DNA from 2 places in the Streptomyces sp. BK022 genome. Region 1 is predicted to be linked to the other one. Evidence: riboswitches for the same ligand, from Rfam matches in the RefSeq annotation. Region 1 holds a riboswitch; the other holds the start of a gene.
What was found. A riboswitch is a leader RNA that binds a small molecule or an ion and turns the genes downstream of it on or off. The one in region 1 is predicted to bind S-adenosylmethionine.

Region 1 (15,136 bases):
CGCCGTCGCCGCGTCGGCGAGGTGCTTGGAGCGTTCGGCGCGGGCGGCGTCCGGGAGGGTCAGGGCCTCGTGGAGGGCCTCGGCCGTGCCGACGACGTCGTACGGGTTGACCGTGATCGCGTGCTCGGAGAGCTCCTCGTAGGCGCCCGCCTCGCGGGACAGCACCAGGGCCACGCCCTCGTCGGAGACGACCGGGACCTCCTTCGCGACCAGGTTCATGCCGTCGCGGATGGGGTTCACCAGGGCCACGTCGGCAAGGCGGTACGCGGCCAGGGAGCGGGCGAAGTCGTCGTCGAGGTGGAGCAGGACCGGGGTCCAGCCGGGCGTGCCGTACTCGGCGTTGATCTGCTCCGCGACCCGGCGTACCTCGTCCATGTAGGAGCGGTACAGGGCGAGGTCCTGGCGGGAGGGGTAGGCGAAGGCGACGTGGACCACGCGTTCGCGCCACTCGGGGTGGTCCTCCAGGAGGCGGCGGTACGCCAGCAGGCCCCGCACGATGTTCTTGGACAGCTCGGTGCGGTCCACCCGGACGATCGACCGGCGCCCCTCGCCGATCTGCTCGCGCAGCACCGCCATCCGCTCGTCCACGTCGGCCCGGTGCGCCCGCTCCCGCAGGAACTCCGCGTCCGCGCCGAGCCCGTGCACCCCGATCTCCGTACCCGAGGGGATGCCCGGACCCAGGACCGCGTGGCAGCAGTCGGTGAACGCGTCCGCCCAGCGCCGGGTCAGGAAGGCCGCCCGGTCCGCGCCCAGGATGCCGGTGAGCAGCTCGGCCGCGATGTCGTCGGGGAGCAGGCGGAAGTAGTCCGGCGGCGCCCAGGGGGTGTGCGAGAAGTGCCCGATGCGCAGGTCGGGGCGGAGCTTGCGCAGCATCCGGGGGGCCAGCGCCAGGTGGTAGTCCTGGACCAGGACCGCCGCCCCCGGCGCCGCCTCCTCGGCCAGCGCCTCGGCGAACGCCTGGTTGTAGGACCGGTAGGCGTCCCACTGCCGGCGGAACTCCGCGTCGAACACCGGCTCCAGCGGCGTCTGGTACATCATGTGGTGCACGAACCACAGCGCGGAGTTGGCGATCCCGTTGTACGCGTCGGCGTAGACCCCAGCGTCGATGTCCAGCATCCGCACCCGCTGGCCGCCGGTGTCCTCGGCGGGCAGCAGTCCGCCGCCCGCGCGCCGCACCGCCTCCCGGTCGCCGTCCCCGAGCGCGGCACACACCCACACCGCGTCCGTGTCCGGACCGATCGCCGACAGCCCCGAGACGAGACCGCCGCCGCCCCGGCGGGAACTCAGGGACCCGTCGGGACCCACCGTGTACGAAACCGGGCCGCGATTGGACGCGACCAGCACCTCAGCACCCTGCGTAGCCATGGCCTCAACCTAGCCCGGCCCACAAATGCTCAAACGTACGCGCGACCGGCGAGCCGGACCGTATACGGCCCGCTCACGCCACCTCCCGCGCCGCGTACTCCGCGATCTCCGCCATCGGCGGCCGCTCCTCGGTGTCCACGGAGTACGTACGCGGCTCGAACCCGCTCACCCCCCGCTCGAACTGGGTCAGCACCGGCCGCACCAGGTGCCCGCGCGCTAGCCGGAGCTGCGCGGTGCGGTAGATCGCGGCGGCCATCCGGCCGAGCGCCTGCCCGTCCTGGTGCCGGTGCTTGCGCACGCCCACGTCCACCTGGGCCAGCGCGTCCAGCCCGACCAGGTGCAGCGAGTCCACCAGCATGCCCAGCTCCACCCCGTACCCCACCGGGAACGGCAGCCGCTCCAGCAGGGAGCGCCGGGCCGCGTACTCCCCGCCCAGCGGCTGCACGAACCCGGCGAGCTGCGGCCAGTGCATGTTCAGCAGCGGGCGCGCCATCAGCTCGGTCACCCGGCCGCCCTGCCCGGCGGCGCCGCCCAGCGGACGGTCGTACATCGCCTTGACCAGGTCGATCCCCGGATCGGTGAGCAGCGGGCCGACGATGCCGAGCACGAAGTCGGAGGAGAACTCGCGCAGATCGGCGTCCACGAAGGCGATGATGTCGCCGTCGGTCGCCAGCAGGGAGCGCCACAGCACGTCGCCCTTGCCGGGCACGGCGGGCAGCCGGGGCAGGATCTCGTCCCGGTGCACCACCCGCGCGCCCGCGGCAGCGGCCACCTCGGCGGTGCGGTCGGTGGACCCGGAGTCCACCACGACTATCTCGTCCACCAGCGGCGCCTGGAAGACCAGGTCGTGGCGGATCACGGAGACGATCTCGCCGACCGTCGCCTCCTCGTTCAGCGCGGGCAGCACCACGGAGACGCGCTGCCCGGACCGCTGCTTGGCGGCCAGCACGCGGTGCAGCGGGCGGTCGGCCACGGACCAGGAGCGGGTGGCCAGCCAGCGCTCGGTTTCTTCCATCATGGTCTGCGGCTCCTCACTGCCTGATCCATCTCGCGGTTCGGACGACACCTTCAACTCTCCTGGCCTTCGGTTACAGTCTTGAACAACGCCGATGACCATCGCATGTCGAGGTCGGACGGCGTCCACAACCGAATACCGCTCATCCAGAGGGGCAGAGGGAAACGGCCCGATGAAGCCCCGGCAACCCTCCAGCCGGTCTCCCGTGCGCGACACACCGCGGCACGCGCGAGGCTCCCGGCTAGGGAAGGTGCCAAATCCGTCTCACGGCGAGATGCGTCGTGAGGAAGATGAGGAGAAAGGGCCTCGCCTCCATGGCTGTGCAGACTGTCGCCACCCCCACCGTCGATCTCGGACCCGCCGCCGCCCTGAGCTGTCGGGAGTGCGGACACCGCGTCCCGCTCGGTCCCGTCTTCGCCTGCGAGGAGTGCTTCGGACCGCTGGAGATCGCCTACGACTTCTCCGCGTACGACACCGAGAAGCTCCGGGCGCGCATCGAGTCCGGCCCCGCGAACATCTGGCGCTACGCCCCGCTGCTGCCCGTCCCCGCCGACGTGGCCGACAAGCCGAACCTCAACCCCGGCTGGACCCCGCTGGTCAAGGCCGACCGCCTGGCGAGTGAACTCGGCGTCACCGGCGGGCTGTTCGTGAAGGACGACTCCGGCAACCCGACGCACTCCTTCAAGGACCGCGTCGTCGCCCAGGCGCTGGAGGCCGCCCGCGCCTTCGGCTTCACCACCCTCTCCTGCTCCTCCACCGGCAACCTGGCCGGGGCCGTCGGCGCCGCCGCCGCCCGCGCCGGCCTGCGCTCCTGCGTGTTCATCCCGCACGACCTGGAGCAGGGCAAGGTCGTCATGGCCGCGGTCTACGGCGGTGAGCTGGTCGGCATCGAGGGCAACTACGACGACGTGAACCGCTTCTGCTCCGAGCTGATCGGCGACCCGGCCGGCGAGGGCTGGGGCTTCGTCAACGTCAACCTGCGCCCGTACTACGCCGAGGGTTCCAAGACGCTGGCGTACGAGATCTGCGAGCAGCTCGGCTGGCGGCTGCCCGACCAGCTCGTGGTGCCGATCGCCTCCGGCTCCCAGCTCACCAAGATCGACAAGGGGCTGAAGGAGCTGATCGCGCTCGGCCTGGTCGAGGACAGGCCGTACAAGATCTTCGGCGCCCAGGCGGAGGGCTGCTCGCCCGTGTCGGCCGCCTACAAGGCGGGACACGACGTGGTGCGGCCGCAGAAGCCGGACACCATCGCCAAGTCCCTCGCCATCGGCAACCCGGCCGACGGGCCGTACGTGCTGGACATCGCGCGCCGCACCGGCGGGGCGGTGGAGGATGTGACGGACCCGCAGATCGTGGACGCCATCAAGCTGCTGGCCCGCACCGAGGGCATCTTCGCCGAGACGGCGGGCGGGGTGACGGTCGGCGTCACCGCCAAGCTGATCGAGTCCGGCGCGCTGGACCCCTCGCTCACCACCGTCGTCCTCAACACCGGCGACGGCCTCAAGACCCTGGACGCGGTCGCCGGTACCGGCCTGTCCGCGACCATCCGCCCGAACCTGGACTCCTTCCGAGAGGCTGGCCTCGCATGAGCGTGACCGTTCGCATCCCGACCATCCTGCGTACCTACACCGGCGGCCAGGCCGAGGTCGCCGCCGAGGGCGGCACGCTCGCGGAGGTCATCGAGGACCTGGAGAAGCGCCACCAGGGCATTTCCGCCCGCGTCCTGGACGACCAGGGCAGGCTGCGCCGGTTCGTGAATGTCTACGTCAATGACGACGACGTGCGTTTCGAGGGCGGACTTCAGACCGCCACGCCCGACGGCGCGGGTGTCTCCATCATTCCGGCGGTCGCCGGCGGCTGAAATTTACCGTCGGTAATGGTCCTCTGTGTGGCCCCCTTCGCAAGACAAACGGAGGGGGCCATTCTGCGTGATTGAGCGCGGTAGAGTTGGGGAACGCGCTCCCGGTCCCGCGGACCGGGCGCCCTTGATTCATGCCGCCGGCCCGACAAGAAGCAGCCAAAATGCGCGGGTAATGTGCGGCATTTGTTGCATTTATGGGGCCCGACTTGCCCCGAATTCAGCCGAAGTTGCGGCAGATTCCGGACTGTGTCCGTCCAGAATTCTCGTCCGATTGACCTGTTGCAGACGGCAGTTGGACAGATACATTCAGCCGCGGTCGACGCGTTCCGGCGCACGCCCCCGGAGGATTGGGGGGCGAGGTCTGACCCAGGTTCACGAGGTGTGGATCTGCGCAAGGGCCAGTAATAGGGGAGTTAGCCATGGCTCAGGGCACCGTCAAGTGGTTCAACGCGGAGAAGGGGTACGGCTTCATCGCGGTCGACGGTGGTGCGGACGTCTTCGTCCACTACAGCGCGATTCAGATGGACGGCTACCGCAGCCTGGAAGAGGGTCAGCGGGTCGAGTTCGAGATCTCGCAGGGTCAGAAGGGCCCGCAGGCCGACATGGTTCGCGTCACCGCCTGAACGTCTCCAGCTGAGCGCAGGGCCCGTACCCGTACAGGGTGCGGGCCCTTCGTCCTGTTAAGTCCCGTCCTGATCCCCCGAAGGCGCTTGCACTCGCCCTGGGGGAGTGCTAATCATTGCGTTAGCACTCTGAAGGTGAGAGTGACAACGAAGGACCGGGTCGGTGAGGCCCGCAGGCCGGGTGGGGCAAGGAACCACGAGGCCGGCGAGCCGTCCGTCGCGGGCGCGGGCGCGGTCCGAAGGAATCACCCCCAGTCCTGGAGGGACCACTTCACATGGCCAAGATCATCGCGTTCGACGAGGAGGCGCGGCGCGGCCTCGAGCGCGGCATGAACCAGCTCGCGGACGCCGTCAAGGTGACGCTCGGCCCCAAGGGCCGCAACGTCGTCCTCGAGAAGAAGTGGGGCGCCCCCACGATCACCAACGATGGTGTCTCCATCGCCAAGGAGATCGAGCTCGAGGACCCGTACGAGAAGATCGGCGCCGAGCTGGTCAAGGAAGTCGCCAAGAAGACGGACGACGTCGCCGGCGACGGTACGACCACCGCGACCGTGCTGGCCCAGGCCCTGGTCAAGGAAGGCCTGCGCAACGTGGCCGCCGGCGCCAACCCGATGGCCCTCAAGCGCGGTATCGAGAAGGCCGTCGAGGCCGTCTCCACCGCCCTGCTGGAGCAGGCCAAGGACGTGGAGACCAAGGAGCAGATCGCCTCCACCGCCTCCATCTCCGCCGCCGACACCCAGATCGGCGAGCTCATCGCCGAGGCGATGGACAAGGTCGGCAAGGAAGGCGTCATCACCGTCGAGGAGAGCAACACCTTCGGTCTGGAGCTCGAGCTCACCGAGGGTATGCGCTTCGACAAGGGCTACATCTCCGCCTACTTCGCGACCGACATGGAGCGCATGGAGGCGGTGCTCGAGGACCCGTACATCCTCATCGCCAACTCCAAGATCTCCTCGGTCAAGGACCTGCTCCCGCTGCTGGAGAAGGTCATGCAGTCGGGCAAGCCGCTGCTGATCATCGCCGAGGACGTCGAGGGCGAGGCCCTCTCCACCCTGGTGGTCAACAAGATCCGCGGCACCTTCAAGTCCGTCGCCGTCAAGGCTCCGGGCTTCGGCGACCGCCGCAAGGCCATGCTCGGCGACATCGCCATCCTCACCGGTGGCGAGGTCATCTCCGAGGAGGTCGGTCTCAAGCTGGAGAACGCCTCCCTGGACCTGCTGGGCCGCGCCCGCAAGGTCGTCGTCACCAAGGACGAGACCACGATCGTGGACGGCGCCGGCTCCTCGGAGCAGGTGCAGGGCCGCGTGAACCAGATCCGCGCCGAGATCGAGAACTCCGACTCGGACTACGACCGCGAGAAGCTCCAGGAGCGCCTGGCGAAGCTCGCGGGCGGCGTGGCGGTCATCAAGGCCGGTGCGGCCACCGAGGTGGAGCTCAAGGAGCGCAAGCACCGCATCGAGGACGCCGTGCGCAACGCCAAGGCCGCCGTCGAGGAGGGCATCGTCGCCGGTGGTGGCGTGGCCCTGCTCCAGGCCGGCCAGGTCTTCGACAAGCTGGAGCTGTCGGGCGACGAGGCGACCGGTGCCAACGCGGTCAAGCTCGCGCTGGAGGCCCCGCTCAAGCAGATCGCCGTCAACGGTGGTCTCGAGGGTGGCGTCGTCGTGGAGAAGGTCCGCAACCTGCCCGTCGGCAACGGCCTGAACGCCGCGACCGGCGAGTACGTCGACATGATCGCCGAGGGCATCATCGACCCGGCGAAGGTCACGCGCTCCGCGCTGCAGAACGCGGCCTCCATCGCCGCGCTCTTCCTCACCACCGAGGCCGTCATCGCCGACAAGCCCGAGAAGGCCGGCGCGGCCGCTCCGGGCGGCATGCCGGGCGGTGACATGGACTTCTGATCCTCCTGGATCAACCGTCCGTCGCCAGGGCGGCACCTCCCCCGCGGGAGGTGCCGCCCTTCGGCGTCTCCAGGGGGCGCACCGGTTTCCGTCACCTCCCTTGACACCCCCGCCGGACCGCCACAACACTCCACGACGGGAGAGCGCTCTCCTGGATTCCACGGCACATGTGATGGACCGTCACGCGGACGGTCGCGGACGGCGTCGTCCCTCTCGCCGGTCCCGGCCGCCCGACCCCCACCGTCCCCATCGACGTGGCAGGAGGTCTCCATGGCACGGAGATCGAAGATCGTCTCAGGATTACTGGTGTCCAGCGCGCTGGTCCTCACCTCGCTCGGCCTGGCCGGCGTGGCGATGAGCGCCGACCCCGCGGCGGGGCCGGTCCACACGGCTCACGCGATGCCCGTCTCCACGCAGTACTCGCCGGAGGACCCCGACGGCGACGGATACATCCCGGCGAACCCGCCGGTGACCGGGGTCGTCCCCTCCAAGGCCGAGCCACCGCACCGGTACTTCCACGAGTTCCAGGCGAACTGCTCGGTGACCCACACCCGCCCCGACGACCCGATCGTCTACCCGGGCCAGCCGGGCAAGTCGCACGACCACACGTTCATGGGCAACACGACCACGAACGCGGCCAGCACCACCGCCTCGCTCGACACGGGCGGCACCACCTGCAAGGCGCCCGGCGACAAGTCGGCCTACTGGATGCCGACCCTGCTCAAGGGCGGTACGCCGGTGCTGCCGGTCGGCCCGCAGACCATCTACTACAAGGCGGGCGTCACCGACTACACCAGCGTGCGGCCCTTCCCGAAGGGGCTGCGCTTCGTCGTCGGCAGCCCGATGCAGTCGGCGGCCGAGTTCCGCGCCCACCGCGGCTTCGTCGAGGGCTGGGAGTGCGGTGACAGCTACTTCAACACCGACTTCCCCGCCCAGTGCCCGAACCGGGCCGACGTCCAGCTCAACATCCGCTTCCAGGCCCCCAGTTGCTGGGACGGCAAGTACCTGGACACCCCGAACCACCAGAGCCACATGGCGTACCCGGTGGTCAACCCCGGCACGAACAACAACATCTGCCCGGACGACCACCCCGTCGCCCTGCCGATGATCGAGTTCAAGATGGCCTTCCCGGTCAACGGGGACATGAGCCAGGTCAAGCTGTCGAGCGGAGCGGGCTACTCGTTCCACTACGACTTCTTCAACGCGTGGGACGCGCCGACCCTGAAGGCGCTCGTGGACCACTGCGTCGTCGGCGCCCTCCAGTGCGACGCCCGGGGCTACGACCAGACGCACCCCGAGGCCGGCGCCGCCCTCGACGCGAACTACCGGCTCCCCTGATCCCGAGCACCCTTCCCGCCGGCCGGTACACGGCCCGGCCGGCGGGACCCCGCTCCATCCCCCCACCCGCACACCGGACGGACACTCATGACCGCATCCCGTGTCACGGCACCTCTCACGGCGGGCCTGCTCGCCGCCGGAGCCCTCGTCGCGCTGCCCGCCCCGCCCGCGCACGCCGCCGGCTCCGTCGTCAGGGTCACCGGCTCGCAGGGCAACTGGCAGCTGACCGTCGACGGCAGCCCGTACCAGATCAAGGGCCTCACCTGGGGGCCGTCCACCGCCGACGCGTCCCGCTACCTGCCCGACCTGAGGTCGATGGGCGTCAACACCGTCCGCACCTGGGGCACCGACGCCTCCAGCAAACCGCTCTTCGACGCCGCCGCGGCCCAGGGCATCAAGGTGGTCGCCGGGTTCTGGCTGCAACCGGGCGGCGGCCCCGGCAGCGGCGGCTGCGTGAACTACCTGACCGACACCGCCTACAAGAACCAGGTGCTCACCGAGTTCCCCCAGTGGGCCGCCACCTACAAGGACAACCCCGGCGTGCTGATGTGGAACGTCGGGAACGAGTCCGTGCTCGGCCTCCAGAACTGCTACAGCGGCGCCGAGCTGGAGCGCCAGCGCGACGCCTACACCACGCTCGTCAACGACATCACCAAGAAGATCCACGCCGTCGACCCCAACCACCCGGTCACCTCCACCGACGCGTGGACCGGCGCCTGGCCGTACTACAAGAAGAACGCGCCCGACCTCGACCTGTACGCCGTCAACGCCTACAACGCGGTGTGCGACGTCAAGGCGGCCTGGGAGCAGGGCGGTTACACCAAGCCGTACATCGTGACCGAGACCGGGCCGGCCGGGGAGTGGGAGGTGCCGGACGACGCGAACGGCGTCCCCGCCGAGCCCACCGACCGCGCCAAGGCCGACGGCTACACACGGGCCTGGAACTGCGTCACCGGGCACCGGGGCGTCGCGCTCGGCGCCACGATGTTCCACTACGGCACCGAGTACGACTTCGGCGGCATCTGGTTCAACCTGCTGCCCGCCGGGGAGAAGCGGCTGTCGTACTACGCCGTGAAGCGCGCGTACGGCGCGGACACCTCGCGGGACAACACCCCGCCGGTCATCTCCGACCTGAGCGTCGAGGGCGACGCGGCCAGGGTTCCGGCGGGCGGTGACCTCACCCTCGCGGTCAAGGTCACCGATCCCGACGGCGACCCGATCACGTACGAGGTGCAGGACAACAGCAACTACATCGACCAGAGCAAGCAGCTCGTCACGCTGCCCGCGACCAACCTCGGCGGGGGCCGGCTGCGGGTCACGGCGCCGGACCGGCCGGGCGTCTGGAAGATCTACGTGAAGGCCAAGGACGGCAAGGGCAACGTGGGCGTCGAGACCCGGTCCTTCCGTGTGGTGCCGCCCGTCCCCTCGGGTACGAACCTCGCCCGGGGCAAGCCCGCGACCGCCTCCTCGGCCCAGACCGGCGGCGGCGACTGCCCCTGCACGGCCGCGGGCGCCGTGGACGGCGACCTCACCACCCGCTGGGCCAGCGACTGGAGCGACCCCCAGTGGCTCCGCGTCGACCTCGGCACCCGCACCTCCTTCCGGCACGTGCAGCTGGTGTGGGAGACCTCCTACGCCCGCGCCTACACGGTGCAGACCTCGGACGACGGGCAGAACTGGACCACCGTCCGCACCGTCACCGACGGCAACGGCGGCGTCGACGACCTCGACGTCTCCGGGACCGGGCGCTATGTACGGGTCAACGGAACGGCCCGGGGCACGGGTTGGGGCTACTCGCTCTACGAGTTCGGGGTCTACGGCTGAGCCGACCGGGCGGCTAGGGTGCCGAAAATGAGCAGAGAGGCCCCCACGCTGGAGGACGTCGCGCAGGAGGCCGGGGTCTCCCGCGCGACGGTCTCGCGCGTCATCAACGGCGTCCGCAACGTCGACCCCGGCATCCAGGAGACGGTGCGCCGGGCCATCGAGCGGACGGGGTACGCGCCCAACCGGGCCGCCCGCTCGCTGGTGACCCGGCGCAGCCAGACGGTCGCCCTGGTCGTGTCGGGCGCGGGGGACACCCCCGAGGAGGTGCACAACGCGGTCGCGACCCGGGTGTTCGCCGACCCCTTCTTCGGGCGGGTGGTCAGCGGGGTCGTCGGATACCTCCGCCCACGCTCCATGCACCCGCTCCTGATGTTCGCCGAGTCCGAGGAGACCCGCCGCCAGGTGCTGACCGACCTCCGGCAGGGCAGCGCCGACGGCGCCCTCGTCGTCTCCACCCACGCCGACGACCCCCTGCCCGCCCTCCTCGCCGAGGCCGGCCTCCCCGCCGTCCTCTTCGCCTGCCCCGCCCGCCCCGTCCCCCTCAGCTACGTCGACCTCGCCCACCGCGACGGGGCGGCGCTCGCGGCCGAACACCTCCTCGCGCGCGGCTGCCGCCGCATCGGCACCGTCACCGGCCCCCTCGACGTCGCCGCCAGCCGCGAACGGCTCGCCGGGTTCCGCGACACGATGGCCCGCCGGGGACACCCCGGCGTCCCGGTTGCCGAGGGCGGCTTCACGCTGGACACCGGCGCGTCCGCGATGGCCGCGCTGCTGGCGGAACACCCCGAGCTGGACGGCGTGTTCGCCGCCAACGACCTCATGGCCCAGGGCGCCTGCCAGGTCCTGCGCGAAAACGGCCGCCGCGTCCCGGACGACGTCGCGGTGGTCGGCTTCGACGACTCCAGCGCGGCGCTCGGCTGCCGCCCGGCCCTGACCACCGTGCGGCAACCGGTGGAGGAGATGGCCGCGGCGATGGCTCGGCTCCTGGACGAGCATGTCCGGGGGGTGCGGAGCGAACCCACGTCGCTGATCTTCGATCCGGAGCTGGTGGTGCGGGAGTCGGCGTGAGCGGTGGGTTGTCTCACCAGTGGGGGTCCTCCCAGCGGGCCGGGGTGGGGAGGGACGCCAGGCGTATGCGGTCGGCGTCGTGGGCTGGTATGCGGGCTGGGGTGTGGCGAGCGAGCCAGGTGATCAGCTCGGCACGCAGGGCGTCCTCGTCGTGCCAGGTGGGCCAGGGGAAGTCGTCGTACAGGAGGTCACGTACCCAAAGAGCCGCCGCTTCGGCCAGATACTGGTCGGCCGTCGGGTGGTCGAGGGCTTCCCAGGCCGCGAGCCAGGGGGTGAGGGTGGCGGATGCCTCTGTGCAGAGGGTGAGAAGGGCGTGGACCGGGATCGGCGGGGCTGGGTCGGTGAGGCTGTGGGACCACCAGGCGTGCAGGAACTCGCGTACCGACTCGCGCTGACGCGGGGGCCACCGCAGCCAGTCGCTCCGGGCGAACGACTGCCCGATCTCGCCCGTGGCGTACGCGGGCTCCGCTCCACCGACCAGCGCCCGCCCGAACTGCGGCAAGACGCGGCGCAGTACCGCGCCGTGGTCGTTCCAGTCAGGCGCGCTCCACGTACGGCGCAGCAGGTCCGGGTCGAGTTCCCGGTCCGGGACCTTCAGCAGCGCCAGCTCGTCCGGGCTGCCCCAGTGGCAGACGCACTGGGTCTCGTCGGGGCGGGCGGCCATGCCGTGGAAGGTGACGGCCAGGTCGTCCAGGGCTCGGTCGAGCCGGACCCGGGCGGGGGTGTCATCGAGGTTCGTCATCGTCGGCACAGCCTCAAGAGGACTCCGGCCGGGGCGTCCCGGCCGAAGATCGCGAGCTTACCCGGGGACCGGGGTGTGCTTGCGGGCGGACATGGCGGCTCGGATCTCCCCCGCGCGGGCGCGTACGGCTGGGGCCGGCAGGGGTGCTGGGCCTTGCCAGGGGGACTGTTCGCCTCGGCAGGCTCGGCACATGCCTCCTGGGAGGGCCTCGGGGCGGCCCAGGACGTCGCACTTCGCGCATTGCAGGATGCGGCGCGGTGGGGTGTGGACCGGTTCCGGGGGGAGTTTGTCCGTGAGGCGGCGGCGGATGAGGGCCGCCGGGTGGTGGATCGGGTTCGGGAGGCCGTCCGTCAGGGCTCGGAGGATGGCGTCCTCCGTGGCACCTCGGGCGAACCACTCCGTCAGCAGCGGTGCGAGGTTGGTGCAGTCGGCTGCTGAGAGGGACAGGGCCGGGGTCTTGCGGCCCAGGGCGGCCAGGAGGATGTGGGCCCTGGTGCGGGTGGGCTTCGGCGAGGGCTCCGGGGTGTCGCCCCGGGCGAAGGAGGCCCACCATCCGTCGTCGCGGGCGGTACGGGAGAACCACGATCGGGTGATCCAGCGGGGGCCGGTCCCCTCCGAGTCCAGACGTTCCCTGCCTCGCCTCAAGTGACCGGCGTTCTGGAGGCGGTTGAGGGCCGTACGCAGCGCGCACTGGCCGTACGGGAGTGTCTTGGCCAGCGTCTTCACCGAGATGTCGGCGCCCTCCGGCAGGCGGTCGATGTACGCCGCGATGGCCGCCTCGCGGGGCGGAAGATGCGCGAAGTCGTCCTTGCCGCGCCGGAGTTGGTCTGGCGCGGAGCGCTTGCCGTAGCCGGGGTTGGCCATCGGGGGCGGGAGTACGTGCGCCTGCTGGGGGGCAGGGCTAAGCTTGGCTTCAGCCACGGGATCGAGGTCCGATCGATCTTGTAGGTCAAGCCCCCGCAGGTGTTGGTAGCGCCTGGCGGGGGCTGTTCGTTATGCGGGCACGCTAGAGCCTCGTCACTGTTCGTGGCAAGTCGGTGGCTGCCGGTCAAATCGCCGGGTGGGAGGGTGGGTTGAGACCCACCAACCAATCCTTGTTAAGAGGGCTCGGAGCTCGCGGCTTGAGCCTCGGGGCGGCCCCCGCCTCAGCCGGCCTTGAGGTTCTCCACGAACGCGGCCCACGCCTGTCGCCGGAACGCGAGCGTCGGGCCGTGCGGCGCCTTGGAGTCGCGTACGGGGATGTGGGTGGGGTGGGTGTCGTTCACTTCCAGGCAGTCGCCCGCGCTGCCGCCGCTGTACGTCGACTTGCGCCAGATGACCGGGGCCGGGGCTGGCTCAGGGCTGTTCCTCATGGGCGTAATCCTGTGCCATGGCATCAAGCAGGACAAGGGACTTGGCTGGTGAGAGGGCGCAGGCCGCAAGCAGCTCGAAGGTGCGCCGATGGTGCCTGACGGTGGTGGGGTCGTCTTCGAGGCGCCCGGTGCCGACTCCCTCGAAGTAGAGGAGTGGTGGCGCGCCCTCGAAGTCCATCAGTTTGATGGAGCCCTCCATCGCCGTGTGTGCTCCGGCCTCGAACGGAAGGATCTGCACGATGGCGCGATGCTGTCGAGCCACGTCGGCTACGTGGCGGAGCGCCTCCGCCATCACTGCTCTGCCGCCCGTCACCCGGCGCAGGGCCGCCTCGTCAATCACGACCCACAACAACAGGTCCGTTGGATCGGCTAGGAGAGCCGCCCGCTCCATGCGGGTCGACACCAGCTCGTCGAGTTTCCGTTCCGGCTCGGTCGGTCGATAGGCGCGGAATACTGCTCGTGCGTACGCGGGGGTCTGGAGCAGGCCGGGGATCAGCAGAGGCGTGAATTGCCTGACCGCAGTGGCCTGCGCTTCTGCTTCCGCAGCTTCGGCGAAGTGCTCCGGGTGCTTCGACTTGGCCGCAGCGACGCAGTTCCGCGCGAAGAAGTCCCCCGTGTCCAGCGCCTCGTCCAGCATGCGCGCGTACTCCGGCTGCATCCGCCGCGTCCCGGCCTCCAGTTGGCCGATGAACGAGCCGCTCACGAAGAGGACCTGGCCCAACTGCTCCTGGCTCAATCCCTTCCGCTCCCGCGCATGGCGCAACTCCGCGCCGATCATCGCTCGTGGTGACGACGACGGGTCGAGGTCCTTCGGTCCGGGCATCGTTGCTCCTGTCCCACAGGCGAGGTTGTTGGTGCCGCCTCCCTGGCCAGGCTAGAAGCGGGACGACCACTCTGTGTGCGGAACAGGAACACTCAGCGTGGAGGCGGAACATGACGGATACGGCTGACCAGGCGGTCGAGCGGCTGCGTGCCGCCCTGCGGGACGCGGGCATCGTGCTGCCGTCGCTTCGTGTCGACCCCGTGACGGAGGTCTACGGCGGCCGTAACACCCTCGTGGACCTCGGGAGCTGCAACCTGGACGTCGCCGCCCGTCTGGCCGCCGTGCTCGTGGAGCGGGCGGGTGGGTGACGAGGAGGGGCCGGCCCCCGGGTCGTACGCCCTCGACGTCCGGGACGGGCGGCTCGGTGAGGTCATGGGGCAGGTCGGCGGCCGGGTTCAGTTGCGGCCCCTCGGGGGCGGCCGGGAGTGGGACGTACCGCCGGAACACCTCGGCGAAGCCGCCCCCGCCGACGTGCTCCGCGAGCGCGTCCGGCTGCTGAACCGGGACGCCCGGCGGCGGGTCGAGCTGGGCTGAGAGGTGGGCGTGGTGGGGGTCACACGGACCCGGTCCGCCGGGGCGGAATGCGGAGCCGGGTGGACCAGTTGTTTCACTAGGTGCACCATTGCGTGCACACATACCAGCCGGTCTACCCGACACCGTTCTTCCGAGGAGCCCCTCACGTGACCGTCACGACGTCCGCCGCCAGCCGCGCGGCCCAGCTCCTGTCCCGCCCGATCACGCTGAACGGCCTCACCGTGCCGAACCGGATCGCGATGGCGCCGATGACCCGGATGTTCTCCCCGGGCGGCATCCCCGGTGAGGACGTGGTGTCGTACTACTCCCGCCGTGCCGCGAACGGCGTCGGCCTGATCGTCACCGAGGGTACGTACGTCGGGCACGACTCGGCCGGCCAGAGCGACAGCGTGCCGCGCTTCCATGGCGAGGAGCAGCTCGCGGGCTGGGAGAAGGTCGCGCGCGAGGTGCACGCGGCGGGCGGCACGATCGTCCCGCAGCTCTGGCACATCGGCATGGTCCGCCGTCAGGGCGAGCCGCCGTTCGCGGACGCTCCCGCCATGGGCCCGTCCGGCGTGCACAAGGCGGGTGCCGAGCCCAAGGGCCAGGCCATGACGCAGTCCGACATCGACGACGTGATCGGCGCCTTCGCGCAGGCCGCCGCCGATGCCGAGCGCATCGGCTTCGACGGGGTCGAGATCCACGGCGCCCACG
Region 2 (15,136 bases), on a different contig from region 1:
GTGGGTGGTGGCCACCAGCCGCTCGGCGCCGGCCTGGCGCAGCGCCGGTGCCATCAGCCCGAGCGGCGCCGCCGCCCCGAACCACACCGAGGTGCAGCCGTGCTCCCGCAGCAGCCCCACCGCCCGCCGGGTCGCGCCCGGCGTGGGCAGCAGCATGGTCGTACGGTCGCGCACGACGGGGAAGGGCTGCTCGGCGTCGAAGGCGGCGGTCGCCTCCGTGCCCTCCCGGCCGCGCTTCCAGGTGGAGGCGTAGACGACGATCCGGTCCGGGTCCAGGCGCAGCGCCATGTTGTGCAGGAACGCCTGGATGCCGCCGGGGCGGGGCGGAAAGTCGTTGGTCACGATCAGGGTCTTGTGCATCGCCGCCGACCCTACCGGGTGGTCCGCCCGGGGCCGGGCCGGGCGGAGTCTGTGGCAGGGACACGGCCGTAAAGGACATCATGAGTCTTCCGACGCGCACGACCGACGACCGAACGGCAGGGGATCACGTGGACACGAAGGGCGCCGGGCGGTCCCTGGCGTGGCTCGCGGCGGTGTGGGGGACGAGCCGTGCCGTCCTGCTGCTGACCGTGTTCAAGGTGATCACCGTGGCGGGCCCGGACGTCACCTCGGACGTGTCGGTGATCTACCGCGGCTGGTACGAGGTGCTGCGTCAAGGAACGTTTCCGCTGGACGACGTGACCTGGCAGTACCCGCCGGCGGCGGCGCTGGCGGTCCTCTCCCCCGGCCTGCTGCCGTTCCTGGACTACACGGACGCCTTCTTCGTCCTGTGCTGCCTCACCGACCTCGCGGTGCTCGCCCTCCTGGTGCGCTACGGCCGGAGTCCGGGCCGCTCACCGCGCGGGGCCTGGCTGTGGACGGCCGCCGTCCCGCTGCTCGGGCCGACGGTGTACGCCCGCTACGACGTGATGGTGACCGCCCTGGCCGTGGCCGCGCTGCTGGTGGCCGCCCGGCATCCGCGCGCCTTCGGGGTGCTGACCGCGCTCGGCGCGATGGTGAAGGTGTGGCCGGCGCTGCTGCTGACGGGGTCCTTCCGGCGCCGTCCGTGGGCGTCGGCGGCGGTGACGGCGTCGGGGCTCGCGGCGCTGTTCGCGGTCTCGATGCCGGGTGCCTTCGCCTTCCTGACCTTCCAGCGGGACCGGGGCACCGAGGTGGAGTCGCTGGGCGCGCTGGTCTTCCACGTGGCCCGGCACTTCGGCTGGGAGGGCCAGGTGCTGCTGAACTACGGCTCGATCGAGTTCCTGGGCCCGTGGGTCGGGGTGGTGAGCACGGCCGCGCTGGTGCTGACGGGGGCCGCGTTCGGCTGGCTGGTGCTGTGGCGGCTGCGGGTGGTGCGGACCGACGTACTGACGGTCCCCGAGGCCGCGTTCACGGCGGTACTGCTGTTCACGGTGACCAGCCGGGTGATCAGCCCGCAGTACCTGGTGTGGCTGACCGGCCTGGCCGCGGTCTGCCTGACCCACCGCGCGTCCCGGATGACCGCGCCCGCGCTGATGGTGGCCGTGGCGTCCCTGGTGACGGTGCTGGAGTTCCCGCTCGGTTTCATCCACGTGGTGACGAGCGACTGGTACGGCGTGACGCTGATGGCCGTGCGCAACGGCCTGCTGGTCGCCGCCTCCCTCTCCGCGGCCCGCCGCCTGTGGCGCTCCACCGTGTCCCCGGCGCCTCTCGCGTCCGCCCCCGCCGCGGCGGAGCGCGCGGACGGGTCGACCGTCTCGCCGTGAGGCTCAGCCCAGTTGGTCCCGGACGTAGTCCTGCCACTGGGCGGTGAACTCCTCGGGGGTGGTGTCCAGCACCTTCTTCAGCGCCCCCTCGACCGCGCCGGCCCGGCCGCGGTGGGCCCCGACGGCCCGGTAGAAGGCCCGCAGTTCCTCCTCGCCCCAGCGCTCGGCGACCATCCGGCAGGCCAGCCAGCCGGACTCGTAGGCGCGGGCCAGCCCGGCGGGGTCGCCGGTGAAGCCGAAGTCCTTGTCGGCGGGGAGCGCGTCCGGGAGGCGCCCGTCCGCGACCGCGCGGGTCAGCTCGGGGGCGGCCTCGGCGGGGGTGCGGCCGGTTCCCAGGTAGCCGGTCCAGTCGGCGTACCCCTCGGAGAGCCAGAGCGGGGTGGCGGCGGTGGTGGCCGAGCGGGTGGCGACGTGGGTGGTCTCGTGGGTGAGCACGACCTGTTTGCCCAGGTCGCCGAGGGCCGCGTACGCCTCCGGGTTGACCACCACCCGGTCGGCGGGAGCCCGCCCGGCGCCCGGTGTCTCGGCGGTGGTGACGGCGGCGATGCCCCGGTACCGGGCGGCGGGCGAGCCGAGCAGCGCGGCCATGCCGTCCAGCGAGCGCGGCACCAGCACGACCACCCGCCGGGCCCACCGGGCGCCCCAGGCGCGGGAGACGGCCGGTACGGCGCGGTCGGCGAGCCGGGCGTAGCCGCGCAGCTCGCCGTCGCTCTGCCCGGTGCCCAGCACCAGGCTGTGCGCGCCGCTGACGGCGCTGACCGGCCCCTGGTCCCAGAGCTGCTGCCCCGCGCCCCGCGCCGGCCCCTCGGCGGCGACGTACCAGCCGCCGTCGGCGGTGTGGCTCAGGGTGAGGGTGCGCCGGGCGGTGACGGGCGCGGTGTCCTGCCCGGCGACCCGGTAGCTCAGCTCCGCCTCGGCGCTGGTGCCGTCCGGGCGCAGCGAGGTGATCCGGTAGGCCCAGGAGGCCAGCGGGAGGGCCCGGAGCCGGGTGTAGGGGGTGCGGGTGCCGGTGGTGGCGTAGGCGGCCTCGTCACGGCCGAGCAGGGCGGTGGCCCGGCGGTCGAGCACCCGCTGCACCTCGGCGCGGGCGCCGGTGCCGGGGGCGGGGCGGGCGCATCCGGAGAACGCCGGCAGGAGCAGCAGGCAGAGTCCCGCCGCCGCTGCTCGCCACGCTCCGTCCCGGCCGGCCACCGTCCGATCGTACGGGGTGCGGGCAGGGCTCAGGGCCGGGTCACCGCGGAGACCGGCAGCATGCCGACCCGGTCGTAGCGCACCGCCGCGCCGGGGTGGGGCGCGTGGATCACCTGGCCGTCGCCCACGTACATGGCCACATGGCTGGCGTCGGAACGGTAGATCACCAGGTCGCCGGGGCGGGCCTGGGAGAGCGGGACCCGGTGTCCGGCGTCGCGCTGGGCCTGCGAGGTGCGCGGGAGCTGGACCCCCGCTCTGGCGTACGACCACTGCATCAGGCCCGAACAGTCGAAGCCCGAGGGCCCGTTGGCGCCCCACACATAGGGCCGGCCGAGGGCGGAGCGGGCCGCGGCGAGGGCGGCGGCGGCACGGGGGTCGAGGTCGCCGAGGCCGGTGAGGTCGGGGCGGCCGGAGCGGGAGGACCGGTTGTAGTCGGCGCGGTCGGCGGCGGACAGCGAGTCGAAGAGACGCCGGGCACGGATGAGGCGTTCCCCTACCTTCCGCTTGTGCGCGGCGACCGCCCTGCGGCTGCGCTCCAGGTCGCCGAGCTTGGCCTCCGCCTCCGCCCGCTCCTGGGCGAGGTCGCGCAAGGCGCCGCTCAGTTCGCGCAGTTGCCCGGCCTGACGGGTGCCGACGCGGTCGACGACGGACGCCTTGTCGAGGTAGTCGTCGGGGTCGGAGGAGAACAGCAGGGCGACGGCCGGGTCGATGCCGCCGGAGCGGTACTCGGCTCCGGCCAGCGAACCGAGCTGCTCCCGCAGGGAGTTGACCCGCTGCTGGGTGCGGGCGATGTGGTCCTGGGCGTCACGGACCTCGTGGCGCAGCCTGTCCGCGCGTTCGTCGGCCCGGTCGTAGTCCTCGGTGGCACGCTCGGCCTGGGCGTAGAGCCGGTCCAGTTCGGCGCGGGCGCCGTCGCGGGGCGCCGCGTGGGCGGCGGGTACGGCGCCGAGGGCGGCGGCCGCGGCCGACAGCACGCACAGGGCGGCCGCGCCCCGGTCGCATCCGGATGTTGCGGGACGGCGATGGGACGCCACGGCGGTCCTTCCCCTGGACGACGGGAACCGTTCCCCCGCGCGCGGACGGGCGGGGGCCCTCGGTGCCGGGGAAACGCGCCAGACAGTAGCCGCAGCGGCACCCACCGGCCAACGACCGCCGTGCGCACACACGGTGACGCCCCGGCGCCGACGCAGGTCAGCGGCGGGGCGCCAGGGGTCGCGCGGTGCCGTGATTCGCCCGTTCGGGCGGGTGTGGCGAGGGTGTCAGACGCGGACGCCGAACATGAACGGGCCGCCGATGGTGCTCATCGACTCGTAGCGGACGACCGTGCCGGTGCGCGGGGCGTGCAGGATCTGGCCGTTGCCCGCGTAGAGACCGACGTGGTGGATGTCGTTGAAGAAGAAGACGAGGTCGCCGACCTGGAGGTCGCTCGTGGAGTAGATCCGGGTGCCGATGTTGGCCTGCGCCTCCGAGGTGCGCGGGATGGAGACACCGGCCTGGGCGTAGGCCCAGGAGGTCAGACCCGAGCAGTCGTACGAGGAGGGGCCGGTGGCGCCGTAGACGTACGGGGTGCCGATCTTGCTCTGGGCGGCGGAGAACGCGGCTCCGGCGCGGCCCGAGGCGGGGACGGCGTGGCCGAGCTGGACGCGCTCGCTGGAGGAGCGGTCGGCACGCTGCTGCTCGGCGGCGAGCGCCTGCTTCTCCTTGGCGGTCAGGGTGTTGAGCAGGCGCTGCGCCTCGCCCAGCTTGCCCTGGACCTCCTTCTTCTTCTTGCCCAGCTCGGTGCGGGTGGAGGCGAGGTCCTTGAGCTTCTCGGTGGCCTCGGCCCGCTCCTGGGCGAGTTCGCGCTGCTTGTCCTGGATCTTCTTCAGCGCCTCGACCTGCTGACCGCTCAACTGGTCGAGCGTGGACGCCTTGTCGAGGTAGTCGTCCGGGTCCGCGGAGAGGAAGAGCTGGACCGAGGGGTCGATGCCGCCGCTGCGGTACTGGGCGGTGGCGAGCGAACCGAGGCCGTCGCGCAGCTTGTTGAGGTCCTGCTGGCCGCGGGCGACGTCGTCCTGGATCGTGGAGATCTCCTTCTGGAGCTTCTCCTGCTTCTCCTTGGCGCCGTTGTACTTCTCGGTGGCCTGCTCGGCCTGCTCGTAGAGCTTGTCGACCTGCGCCTTCACCTCGGTCTTGCCCGGCTTCTCGCTCGGGGCCGCGTTGGCCGCGTTCGCGCTCAGCGCGACGGCGGCTGCCGCCGCGGTGGTGAGCACGGTGACACGCGTCCGGCTCGGCTGCTTGGGTCGACGATGGGACGCCACGGAGGAGGAACTCCTTCTTGTGAGTGATCACCCGCTCGGAGGTTCGAACCGACCCTAGTGACCCAGTTGTGATCAGTTCAAATCCTCACAGCAAAAAATCCAGTCCCTCCCTGCATATTTTGCACTCAACGCACCGGGCGTGACAGGAGGTTGACTTTCCGTCGCCCACAGAAGCCCTCAATTGGGGCAGGTCACACGTCGGTCGGGCGTTCAGGACAGTCGCTTGAGAAGTACCGCAGAGGCCACGGGGCGTGCTCCGGCGCGCGCGACGCCGTCCGCCACCTCGCGGTCGGTGGAGGCGACGATGACCGGCCGGCCCGGCGGTTCGGCGCGCACGAGCTGGCGGATCAGCTCGTCCGCCGTCACGCCCGGCTTGGAGAACAGCACCCGCACCCCGCGCGGCGGCGCGAGCAGTACCGGGGCGGCCAGTTCGGCGCCGTCGAAGACACAGGTGACCTCGGCGCCGGTCTGCGCGGCGAGCGCGGAGAGCTGGCCGAGCAGTCTGAGGCGCTGCTTCTCCAGCGGCATCTGCGGATAGCCGGTCTTGGTGACGTTGTAGCCGTCGACCACCAGGTGGGCCTGCGGCAGCGCGAGCAACTGGTCGACGATGGCCGGGTCGTGCTCGGACAGGGCGCGGGCGGCGATGTCCTTCGGCGTCATCCGGCCCGGCTCGACCGCGTCCACGGTCTCGGCCGGACGCACCGACACCGGCGGCAGGGCGAGTTCACGGCGCAGCCCCTGGGCCGCCTCCAGGACGGTGTCGAGCAGCAGCCGTACCCGCATGTCCTCCACGCTGCGGCCCTCGCGGACCGCGCGACGGGTCGCCTCCAGCGCGGCCTCCGACTCGCCCAGGCGGGTCTTGAGCCGGCGGGACTCGCTCTCGGCGGCGGAGACGGCCGCCTGACCCTCGGCCCGCGCGGACTCGGTCTCGGCACGCTCCTTGCGCAGCGCGGCCTCCCCGCGCTTGACGTCGCTCAGGGCCGAGCGCAGCTTGCGGTGCAGCGCGTCGGCCTCCCTCTTGGCCGCGTCCAGCTCGGCGCGCAGCCGGGCGGTCTCGGCACGGGCGTGCTCGCGGGCCCGCTCCAGTTCCTCGCGGAGCTTCTCCAGCTCGGCGCGGCTCTCCTCGTCCACCCGCTCGGCGTCCGCGCGCTGGGCCTCCTCGCCGGCCGCGGCGACCAGCTTGGCCCAGCCGGGCGGGCGCAGCACGTAGGCGGCGGCCGCGACGTCGAGGGGGTCGGCGGCCGGGGGCGGTGAGCCCGCCTCCAGCGCGCCGCACAGCTCGGGCTGGGTCTCCTTGTAGCGCTCGGCGATCCGCTGCCGGAAGAGACGTTCGGTCTCCAGCGCGGCGGCCATCGCGTTCCCGGCGAACTTGGCCCGCCGGTTCGGTGTGAACCGGGCGTACTGCCGCAGGGGGGCGGGCAGTTCGGCCAGGGTCAGGGCGCCGAAGGCGTCCGAGACGATTCCCACGACCCGGCGCCGCACGCCGTCGGGCAGCGGACGGTCAAGCACCTCGGCGGTGCCGTCCTCCGGCCCCCCGCCCGCGGTCTCCACCATCCGTCGCACCCCAATGCCCGACATGCCCGTTACCTGCCCGATCCCGCGCGGACCGCCCCGCCCTCAGGAGGCGGCGCCCGGCCTGTCCACGAGTTCCACCTGGTCCACCGCGTTGCACCAGCGGCAGCGGACCGACTCGATGGTCTCACTGACCACCTCGCGCTCCTCGACGGTCGGCTCCCCGGCCAGGTCGAGGTGGACGTACTCGACGGCCCTGGAGGAACGGGTCACGTCGAACCGGGTGAGGTTGCCGCACAGGGTGCAGCGCCAGCGTGTCGTGGCGGTCGGCGGAGGAACCGTCATGGCGCAGCTCGCTTCCTTCTCGTCGCGTCCGGCGGACTTACGGCGCGCCGGGGTCCCGGCGCGTGTGGCCGTAACCCTACGGCCTGCCGGGTGTTCGCCGCCCGCCTGTCCGAAGCGGCGAGGCGGTCTGTACCGGTGCGTCCGGTTACGTCATGCTCTGTATTCATGATCAGAGAGTGGAGCACGACCGCCGCCCGGACCGTCAGGGCGGTCCGGGGCACCCCGGCGCCGCTGACGTACGGCCTCATCGCCCTGTGCTGCCTGATCTTCCTGCTGGGCCCGGCCTCCGGCTTCACCCACACGTACGGCACCGGGGACGCGCTGCTCGCGGCGCAGCGGGCGTACTTCCGGCACTGGGGGGTGATCCCGGCCGGGCTCCTCGCGGAGCCGGTGCGCGAGGCGCTCACCCCGGTGACCGCGCTGTTCGTGCACGGGAGCTGGGTACATCTGCTCGGCAACATGCTGTTCCTCTTCGTCTTCGGCGTGCTCACCGAGGAACGGATGGGCCGCGTCGAGTTCGCCCTCTTCTACGTCGGCTGCGGCTACCTCGCCCTGCTCGGGTACGCGCTGGCCAACGCGGACTCCGAGCAGTCCCTGGTCGGCGCCTCGGGGGCCATCTCCGCGGTCCTCGGCGCCTTCCTCCACCTCTTTCCGCGGGCCCGTGTCACCAGTCTCCTCCCGTTCCTCTTCTTCCTCCCGCTGCGCTTCCCGGCATGGGTGGTGCTGCCCTTCTGGGCGGGGCTGCAGTGGTACGCGGCGGGCCGCGCGCCCGAGGGCCCCGGCGTCGCCTACCTCGCCCATGTGATCGGCTTCTGCCTGGGCTTCGGCTACGCCTGGCTCAGGTACGGGCGGAAGCAGGGCGAGAAGGACGGGCCGGGCGGGGCTAGAGTTGGGGCCGCCCCGGCTACGGCGTCCAAGGGAGAGAACCAGCCGTGATCACCGCGATCGTCCTGATCAAGACCAGCGTGGACCGGATTCCGGAGATCGCCGAGCAGATCGCCGCGCTGGAGAGCGTGAGCGAGGTCTTCTCCGTCACCGGCACCTACGACCTGATCGCCATGGTCCGCGTGGCCCGCCACGAGGACCTCGCGGAGGTCATCCCCGGCCGCATCAGCAAGATCCAGGGCGTGGAGGGCACCGACACCCACGTCGCCTTCCGCACCTACTCCCAGCACGACCTGGAAGCGGCCTTCGCCATCGGCCTCGACAGCTAGCCCCTCCGGGGGCGGCCGCGCGATCCCGCTCGGCGCCGCCGGGCTCCTGCCCGCGGCGGGCCGTGTGCCCCGTCGGGCCGCCGCCAGGCCGACGGCGGTCTCCGGGTACCGGCCGGGCCGGCGCCGCTCCTCTCACTTCTCTCCCCCGCCGCACCGGCGCCGGCCGCCCGGCCCGGGCTCAGCTCTCCGGCACGCAGCGGCCGTTCTCCGTGCGGTAGGTCCAGCGGGCGCCCCGGGTGACCAGTTCACGGAGCGCCGTCACGAAGCGGGTGACGTGCTCGTCCGGGGTGCCCGCGCCGAAGCTGACGCGGACGGCGTTCAGGGTGCCGGTGCCGCAGCCGGCCTGTTCGGCGGCGCCGGTGCCGAGCAGGGCGTGCACCAGGGGGTGGGCGCAGAAGAGGCCGTCGCGGACGCCGATGCCGTACTCGGCGGAGAGCGCGGCGGCGAGGTGGGAGCTGTTCCAGCCCTCCACCACGAAGGACAGCACGCCCACGCGCGGGGCGTCGTCGCCGAACAGCGAAAGCACCCGCACCCCGGGCACCTCGGCGAGGCCCGAGCGGAGCAGTCCGAGCAGGTGCCGCTCACGGGCGGCCAGCACCTCGGGGCGGGCCTCGGCGAGCGCCCGGCAGGCCGAGGCGATCGAGTAGGCGCCGATCACATTGGGGGAACCGGCCTCGTGCCGGGCCGCGCCCTCGTGCCACTCCACCGCCACCGAGCCGTCGGCCCGCCGGGCCACCGTGCGGCTGGCGCCGCCGCCCGCGAGGTACGGCTCGGCCGCGGAGAGCCAGTCCGCCCGCCCGGCCAGCACCCCGGAGCCGAAGGGCGCGTACAGCTTGTGCCCGGAGAACGCGATCCAGTCGACGTCCAGCTCGCGCACGCTCACCGCCTGGTGCGGCACCAGCTGGGCCGCGTCCAGCACGATCCGCGCCCCCGAGGCGTGCGCGGCGGCCGTCAGTTCCCGCACCGGCCACACCTCGCCGGTGACATTGGAGGCACCGGTGACGCAGACCAGCGCGGGGCGCGCGGTGTCCCGGGCGGCGAGGGCCCGCTCCAGCGTCTGCACGGCCGCCTCGGGACTGCGCGGGGCGTCCAGGAAGGTCACGTCGGCCTCGCGCCAGGGCAGCAGCGCGGCGTGGTGCTCGGTCTCGAAGACGAACACCTCGCACCCGGCGGGCAGCACGCGGGCCAGCAGGTTCAGGGAGTCCGTGGTGGACCGGGTGAAGACCACCTGGTCGTCGTCCCGGCAGTGGAGGAACTCCGCGACGGTGCGGCGGGCGTTCTCGAACAGCTCGGTGGAGAGCTGCGAGAGGTGCCCGGCGCCCCGGTGCACGCTGCCGTAGTAGGGGGCGTAGGCGGCGACGTCGTCCCAGACCCGCTGGAGCGCGGGGGCGCTGGCGGCGTAGTCGAGCGCGGCGTAGCCGACCTCTCCCCCGGTGACGAGCGGCACGCGGACGTCCCGCCCGAGCACCGGCAGCGGGGCGGGGACGACGTCGGCGGGGGCGGGGGCGGGGGCGAAGGCGGTGGAGACGGACATGGCTGAACTCCCGTGAGGCAGGCCGGAGTCACCGCGCGCAGGGCATGCGGACGCGGCACCGGAGGAAGGGTGAAAGGGGGTGCGCGGAGGCGGGGCTCGGCGGCCCTATCGCATTCGCTTGCTCACGGAAAAAGCTCCCTCGTACGACCAGGACCCCTGGTTATCGAGGGGTCCGCGCTTGCCGTAGACCTTCTGGGCTACGGCCTGGTCCTCACCCGGAGCACCCCGCCACGGACGGAGGGTTGCCGGACAGCCGGCCGGGGCCGCATGGCTGTCGCTCATGACCTGATCAGGAAGCTAGCCGGACGGCGGGCGTGGCGCAACCGCCGTCCGGATGCCGGAACACCGGCGGGGCGGAGAGCGACCGCTCCCCGCCCCGCCGGAAGAAGGGACTCCTACCGGTTGCTGGCGGCCACCCACCGCTCCAGCGTGCGCGCCGCCGCCCCGGAGTCGATGGACTCGGCCGCTCTCGCCATGCCCGCCCGGAGCTGGTCCGCCAGCGGCTCCTCGGTCGGGTCCAGCGCGACCAGCGCCGCCGCCGAGTTCAGCAGCACCGCGTCCCGCACCGGCCCCCGCTCGCCCTCCAGCACCTTGCGGGCCACCATGGCGTTGTACGCCGGGTCGCCGCCGCGCAGCGCGTCCACCGGCACCAGCTCGATGCCGACGTCCCTCGGGTCGAAGACCTCCTCGGTGACCTTGCCGCCGCGCACGATCCACACCCGCGAGGGCGAGGTGGTGGTCAGCTCGTCCAGCCCGTCCTCGCCCCGGAAGACCAGCGAGGAGTTCCCGCGCTCGGCGAAGACGCCCGCGACGATCGGCGCCATGGCCAGGTTGGCGACGCCCACCGCCTGGGAGCGCACCCGCGCCGGGTTGGTCAGCGGACCGATCACGTTGAAGACCGTGCGGATGCCGAGCTGGCCGCGGGCGGCGCCGACATGACGCAGCGCCGGGTGGAACTTGACCGCGAAGCAGAAGGTGATCCCCGCCTCCTCCGCGACCTCGGCCACCCGCCGGGGCGTCAGCTCCAGGTTCACCCCGAGCCGCTCCAGCACGTCCGAGGAGCCGGACGCGGAGGACGCGGCCCGGTTGCCGTGCTTGATGACCTTCGCGCCGGTGCCGGCGACCACGATGGAGGACATCGTGGAGATGTTCACCGTCTTGGCGCCGTCCCCGCCGGTGCCGACGATGTCGACGGTCCGGCCGGGCACCTCGATCACATTGGCGTGGTCGTACATCGCCCGGACGATCCCGGTGATCTCCTCGACCGTCTCGCCCTTGGCCCGCAGCGCCACCAGGAAGCCCGCGATCTGGGCGTCCGTGGCCTCGCCGCGCATGATCCGGTCCATCGCCCAGGCGGTGGCGTCGGCACTCTGGTCCCGCCCCTCCAGCAGGGCGTTCAGTACCTCGGGCCAGGAACGGCCCGCCGCGGTGTCGCCTCCAGCGGGGGTCACAGCGCTCATCAGCCGCTCCTGGGTGTGAGAGAGGAAAACAGGTGTTCCGGGGCACGCGGGGTGCCCGCTCCCACCCTATCCAGCCAGAACAGGGCGAAGGGCCCCGCCGGTGTTCCGGACGGGGCCCTTCGGCCGTGGCGTGGCGACGCGCGCGGGGATCAGTGGTGGCCGTGGCCGCTCGTGATCTCCTTGTACTCGTCGACGGTCGGCTTGGGGATCTGGTTGTCCTTGCCGTAGTAGGCGTTGGACAGCTTGACCCGGAGCCGCTCGGTGGGCTTCACCTTGCGCTCGACCCCGTTCTCGTCGACCGTGGGGCCGATCTCGGCGGGCTCGTACTGGTGGTGGGCCGTCAGGGTGTGGAGCTGATCCTGGCTGAGCGGCTCGTGCACCTCGATGAACTCACCGTGCGGCAGGCGCTTGATGATGCCGGTCTCGCGGCCGTGCAGCACCTTGTCCTTGTCCCGGCGCTGGAGGCCGAGGCAGATCCGCTTGGTGACGATGAACGCGATCACCGGTCCGGCGAAGAAGAAGATCCGGACGAACCAGGTGACCTGGTTGATCGACAGGTGGAAGTGGGTGGCCCACAGGTCGTTGCCACCGCCGACCAGACCGATCATGTACACCGTGACCCAGGCGACGCCGAACGCGGTACGCGTCGGGGCGTTGCGCGGGCGGTCCAGGATGTGGTGCTCGCTCTTGTCGCCGGTGACCCAGGACTCGATGAACGGGTAGACGGCGATGGCCATCAGCACGACACCGAACAGGACCAGCGGGATGAACACGCCCAGGACCAGCGTGTGGCCCCAGAAGTTGATCTCCCAGCCCGGCATGTACCGGACCAGACCCTCGGCGAAGCCCATGTACCAGTCGGGCTGGGCGCCGGTGGAGACCTGGTCGGGCCGGTACGGGCCCATCGCCCAGATCGGGTTGATCTGCGTGATGGCCGCGATGACCGCGATGACACCGAAGACCAGGAAGAAGAAGCCTCCGGCCTTGGCCATGTACACCGGCAGCAGCGGCATGCCGACGACGTTGGTCTCCTTCTTCCCCGGACCCGCGAACTGCGTGTGCTTGTGGTAGAAGACCAGGATCAGGTGCGCCACCATCAGGCCGAGCATGATGCCCGGCAGCAGCAGGATGTGGATCGAGTAGAACCGGGCCACGAAGTCGTGACCGGGGAACTGCCCGCCGAAGAGGAAGAACGAGATGTACGTGCCGACGATCGGCATGGACAGGATCGCGCCCTCGGTGAAGCGCACACCGGTGCCGGAGAGCAGGTCGTCCGGGAGCGAGTAACCGGTGAAGCCGGTGAACATGCCGAGGACGAACAGCAGGAAGCCGAACAGCCAGTTGACCTCACGCGGCTTGCGGAACGCGCCGGTGAAGAACACGCGCATCATGTGCACGAACATGCCCGCGAGGAAGATCAGCGCGGCCCAGTGGTGGATCTGCCGGATGAGCAGACCCCCGCGCACGTCGAAGGAGATGTGCAGGGTCGAGTTGAACGCCTCCGACATCAGCTGTCCCTGGAGCGGGACGTAGCTGCCGTGGTACTCCACCTCGTTCATCGACGGGTGGAAGAACAGCGTCAGGTACACACCGGTCAGGATGATGATGAGGAAGCTGTACATGCAGACTTCGCCCAGCATGAACGACCAGTGGTCCGGGAAGACCTTGCGCATGTTGGCCTTGGCCAGGGAGTAGATCCCCAGCCGGCCGTCCGCCCAGTCGGCGACGCGCTCGCCGGCCGGCGCCTTCCCGCGCGAGCGGGGGGCTTCGTTCGCTTCAGTACTCATCCGCGCTCCCAGAATGCAGGACCGACGGGCTCCGCGAAGTCGCCGAGCGCCTCGAGGTAGCCCTCGTCGTTCACACCGATGCGGAGCTGCGGCAGGGCGTGACCGGCGGGGCCGAAGATCACTCGGGCACCGTCGGAGAGGTCGAAGGTGGACTGGTGGCACGGGCAGAGCACGTGGTGCGTCTGCTGCTCGTACAGGGAGATCGGGCAGCCCACGTGGGTGCAGATCTTCGAGAACGCGACGATGCCCTCGTGGGACCAGGCCAGTTCCTGCTTGTCCTTGATGTCGTTCGGCAGGAGCCGGACGATCATCAGGGCGGCCTTGGCGATCTCGTTCTGGAAGTCCTCGTCCGTCTCCTCCAGGCCCTCGGGCTTGGCGAAGGTCAGCGAGCCGACGGCCACGTCCTCGGGACGCAGCGGCTCGTTGGTGTTGACGTTGACGAGGAGCTTGCCCTTCGCCCACAGCGTGTGGCGGAGCGAGTTGTGCGGCAGCGGACCGAGGTCGCGCAGCAGCATGACGCCGGAGAGCGGCACCAGGGCCAGCGCGCCGAACATCGTGTTGCGGATCAGCTTGCGACGGCCGATGCCGGACTCGGCGGCTCCCTGGCGGAAGTCGTCGAAGACCTGGGCGCGGACCGTGGGCTCCGCCGCGATCGGGTGGCGCTCGGCCACCATCTCGACGTCGGACATCAGGGTGCGCGCCCAGTGGACGGCGCCCGCGCCGATGCAGAACAGCGCCACACCGAGGGTCAGGCCGAGCGCGAAGTTGAGCGCGCTGATGTGACCGATCGGGAAGACGAAGATCGACTTGTCGTGCGGGATCGTCACGTACGACGCGATGAAGCCGAGGGTGGCCAGCATCGAGATCGTGAACAGCAGGGCGACCGCGCGCTCGGACCGCTTGGCGGCCCGCTCGTCGATGTCCTGCGCACGGTGCTCGTGCGGCGGCATGCCCGGATCGGCGAACGGGGTCTCTTCGTCCGCGACGCTCACCGAGCCGTGCGGGTGGTCCTGCGCGGCGGGCAGGTTCTCTTCTGGAATGTCTTGGCTACTCATGACTTCTTGGCCTTTGCGGTCCGAGCGGCGACCCAGACGGCGACCGCGATCAGCGCGCCGAGGCCGAAGATCCAGGCGAACAGGCCCTCACTGACCGGGCCGAGTCCGCCCAGCTCAAGGCCGCCGGGGTTCTCGGTCTCGCTGCTGTTGACCGCGTTCAGGTACGCGATGATGTCCTTCTTGTTCTTCTCCGTCATGGTGGTGTCGGGGAAGGACGGCATGTTCTGCGGGCCGGTCTGCATGGCCTCGTAGATGTGCTTGGGCGCGACGTCCTCAAGGCTCGGCGCGTACTTGCCCTTGGTCAGGGCACCACCCTTGCCGGTGAAGTTGTGGCACTGCGCGCAGTTGGTGCGGAACAGCTCGCCACCCTTGGCGATGTCCGCGCCGTCCTTGGAGTACTGCTCCTTGGTCGGCACGTTCGGGCCGGCGCCCAGCGACGCGACGTACGCGGCGAGCTGGTCGATCTGGGCCTGGGTGTAGATCGGCTTCTTGGCCGGGATCTGGGCCATCTGCGAGCTGGAGGCGGGCATCCGGCCGGTGCCGACCTGGAAGTCGACCGCGGCGGCGCCGACGCCGACCAGGCTCGGGCCGTCGGAGGAGCCCTGGCCACCGGTGCCGTGGCAGCTTGCGCAGCCGACCTCGTAGAGCTTCTGGCCCTCCTTGATGGTCAGGGACTGGGAGGTTTCATCGGCCTGCGCCTTGCCCGCGGGCGCGAACGCGGCGTACAGCCCCCCAGTGGCCGCCAGCGCGAGGAGTAGGACGACGACCGCCGCCAGCGGATGGCGTCGTCGTGCGGAGAGCTTTTTCACGGATTACCCCGGTGTCAGGATCTTCTGCGTCGGTGCTTCTGGATGTGCGGGTCTTGCCCGCTACTTGATCAAGTAGATCGTGGCGAAGAGGCCGATCCAGACCACATCGACGAAGTGCCAGTAGTAGGACACGACGATGGCGGCGGTCGCCTGCTCGTGAGTGAACCTCTTGGCCGCGTAGGTGCGGCCGAGGACCAGCAGGAAG

Region 2: another riboswitch for S-adenosylmethionine. It lies ahead of EV284_RS15420 (aminotransferase class V-fold PLP-dependent enzyme); the one in region 1 lies ahead of thrC (threonine synthase).

The regions. Positions count from the first base shown of each region.
Region 1 is NZ_SHKU01000007.1:336,271-351,406, reverse strand. It holds gene EV284_RS28160 (trehalose-6-phosphate synthase) at 1-1,365, opposite strand, end outside; gene EV284_RS28155 (glucosyl-3-phosphoglycerate synthase) at 1,439-2,383, opposite strand; SAM riboswitch class I at 2,520-2,677, shown strand; gene thrC (threonine synthase) at 2,695-3,969, shown strand; gene EV284_RS28145 (MoaD/ThiS family protein) at 3,966-4,241, shown strand; gene EV284_RS28140 (cold-shock protein) at 4,661-4,864, shown strand; gene groL (chaperonin GroEL) at 5,140-6,762, shown strand; gene EV284_RS28130 (DUF1996 domain-containing protein) at 7,033-8,100, shown strand; gene EV284_RS28125 (discoidin domain-containing protein) at 8,188-9,924, shown strand; gene EV284_RS28120 (LacI family DNA-binding transcriptional regulator) at 9,952-10,992, shown strand; gene EV284_RS28115 (hypothetical protein) at 11,006-11,734, opposite strand; gene EV284_RS28110 (hypothetical protein) at 11,792-12,598, opposite strand; gene EV284_RS28105 (DUF397 domain-containing protein) at 12,880-13,086, opposite strand; gene EV284_RS28100 (helix-turn-helix transcriptional regulator) at 13,070-13,909, opposite strand; gene EV284_RS28095 (hypothetical protein) at 14,020-14,217, shown strand; gene EV284_RS28090 (hypothetical protein) at 14,210-14,443, shown strand; gene EV284_RS28085 (NADH:flavin oxidoreductase) at 14,590-15,136, shown strand, end outside.
Region 2 is NZ_SHKU01000003.1:850,808-865,943, reverse strand. It holds gene EV284_RS15465 (glycosyltransferase family 4 protein) at 1-360, opposite strand, end outside; gene EV284_RS15460 (glycosyltransferase family 87 protein) at 489-1,724, shown strand; gene EV284_RS15455 (hypothetical protein) at 1,728-2,867, opposite strand; gene EV284_RS15450 (C40 family peptidase) at 2,945-3,949, opposite strand; gene EV284_RS15445 (C40 family peptidase) at 4,175-5,215, opposite strand; gene EV284_RS15440 (NYN domain-containing protein) at 5,426-6,769, opposite strand; gene EV284_RS15435 (hypothetical protein) at 6,833-7,072, opposite strand; gene EV284_RS15430 (rhomboid family intramembrane serine protease) at 7,238-8,008, shown strand; gene EV284_RS15425 (Lrp/AsnC ligand binding domain-containing protein) at 8,005-8,286, shown strand; gene EV284_RS15420 (aminotransferase class V-fold PLP-dependent enzyme) at 8,465-9,820, opposite strand; SAM riboswitch class IV at 9,990-10,106, opposite strand; gene trpD (anthranilate phosphoribosyltransferase) at 10,216-11,280, opposite strand; gene EV284_RS15410 (cytochrome bc complex cytochrome b subunit) at 11,430-13,067, opposite strand; gene EV284_RS15405 (Rieske 2Fe-2S domain-containing protein) at 13,064-14,122, opposite strand; gene EV284_RS15400 (c-type cytochrome) at 14,119-14,931, opposite strand; gene EV284_RS15395 (heme-copper oxidase subunit III) at 14,992-15,136, opposite strand, start outside.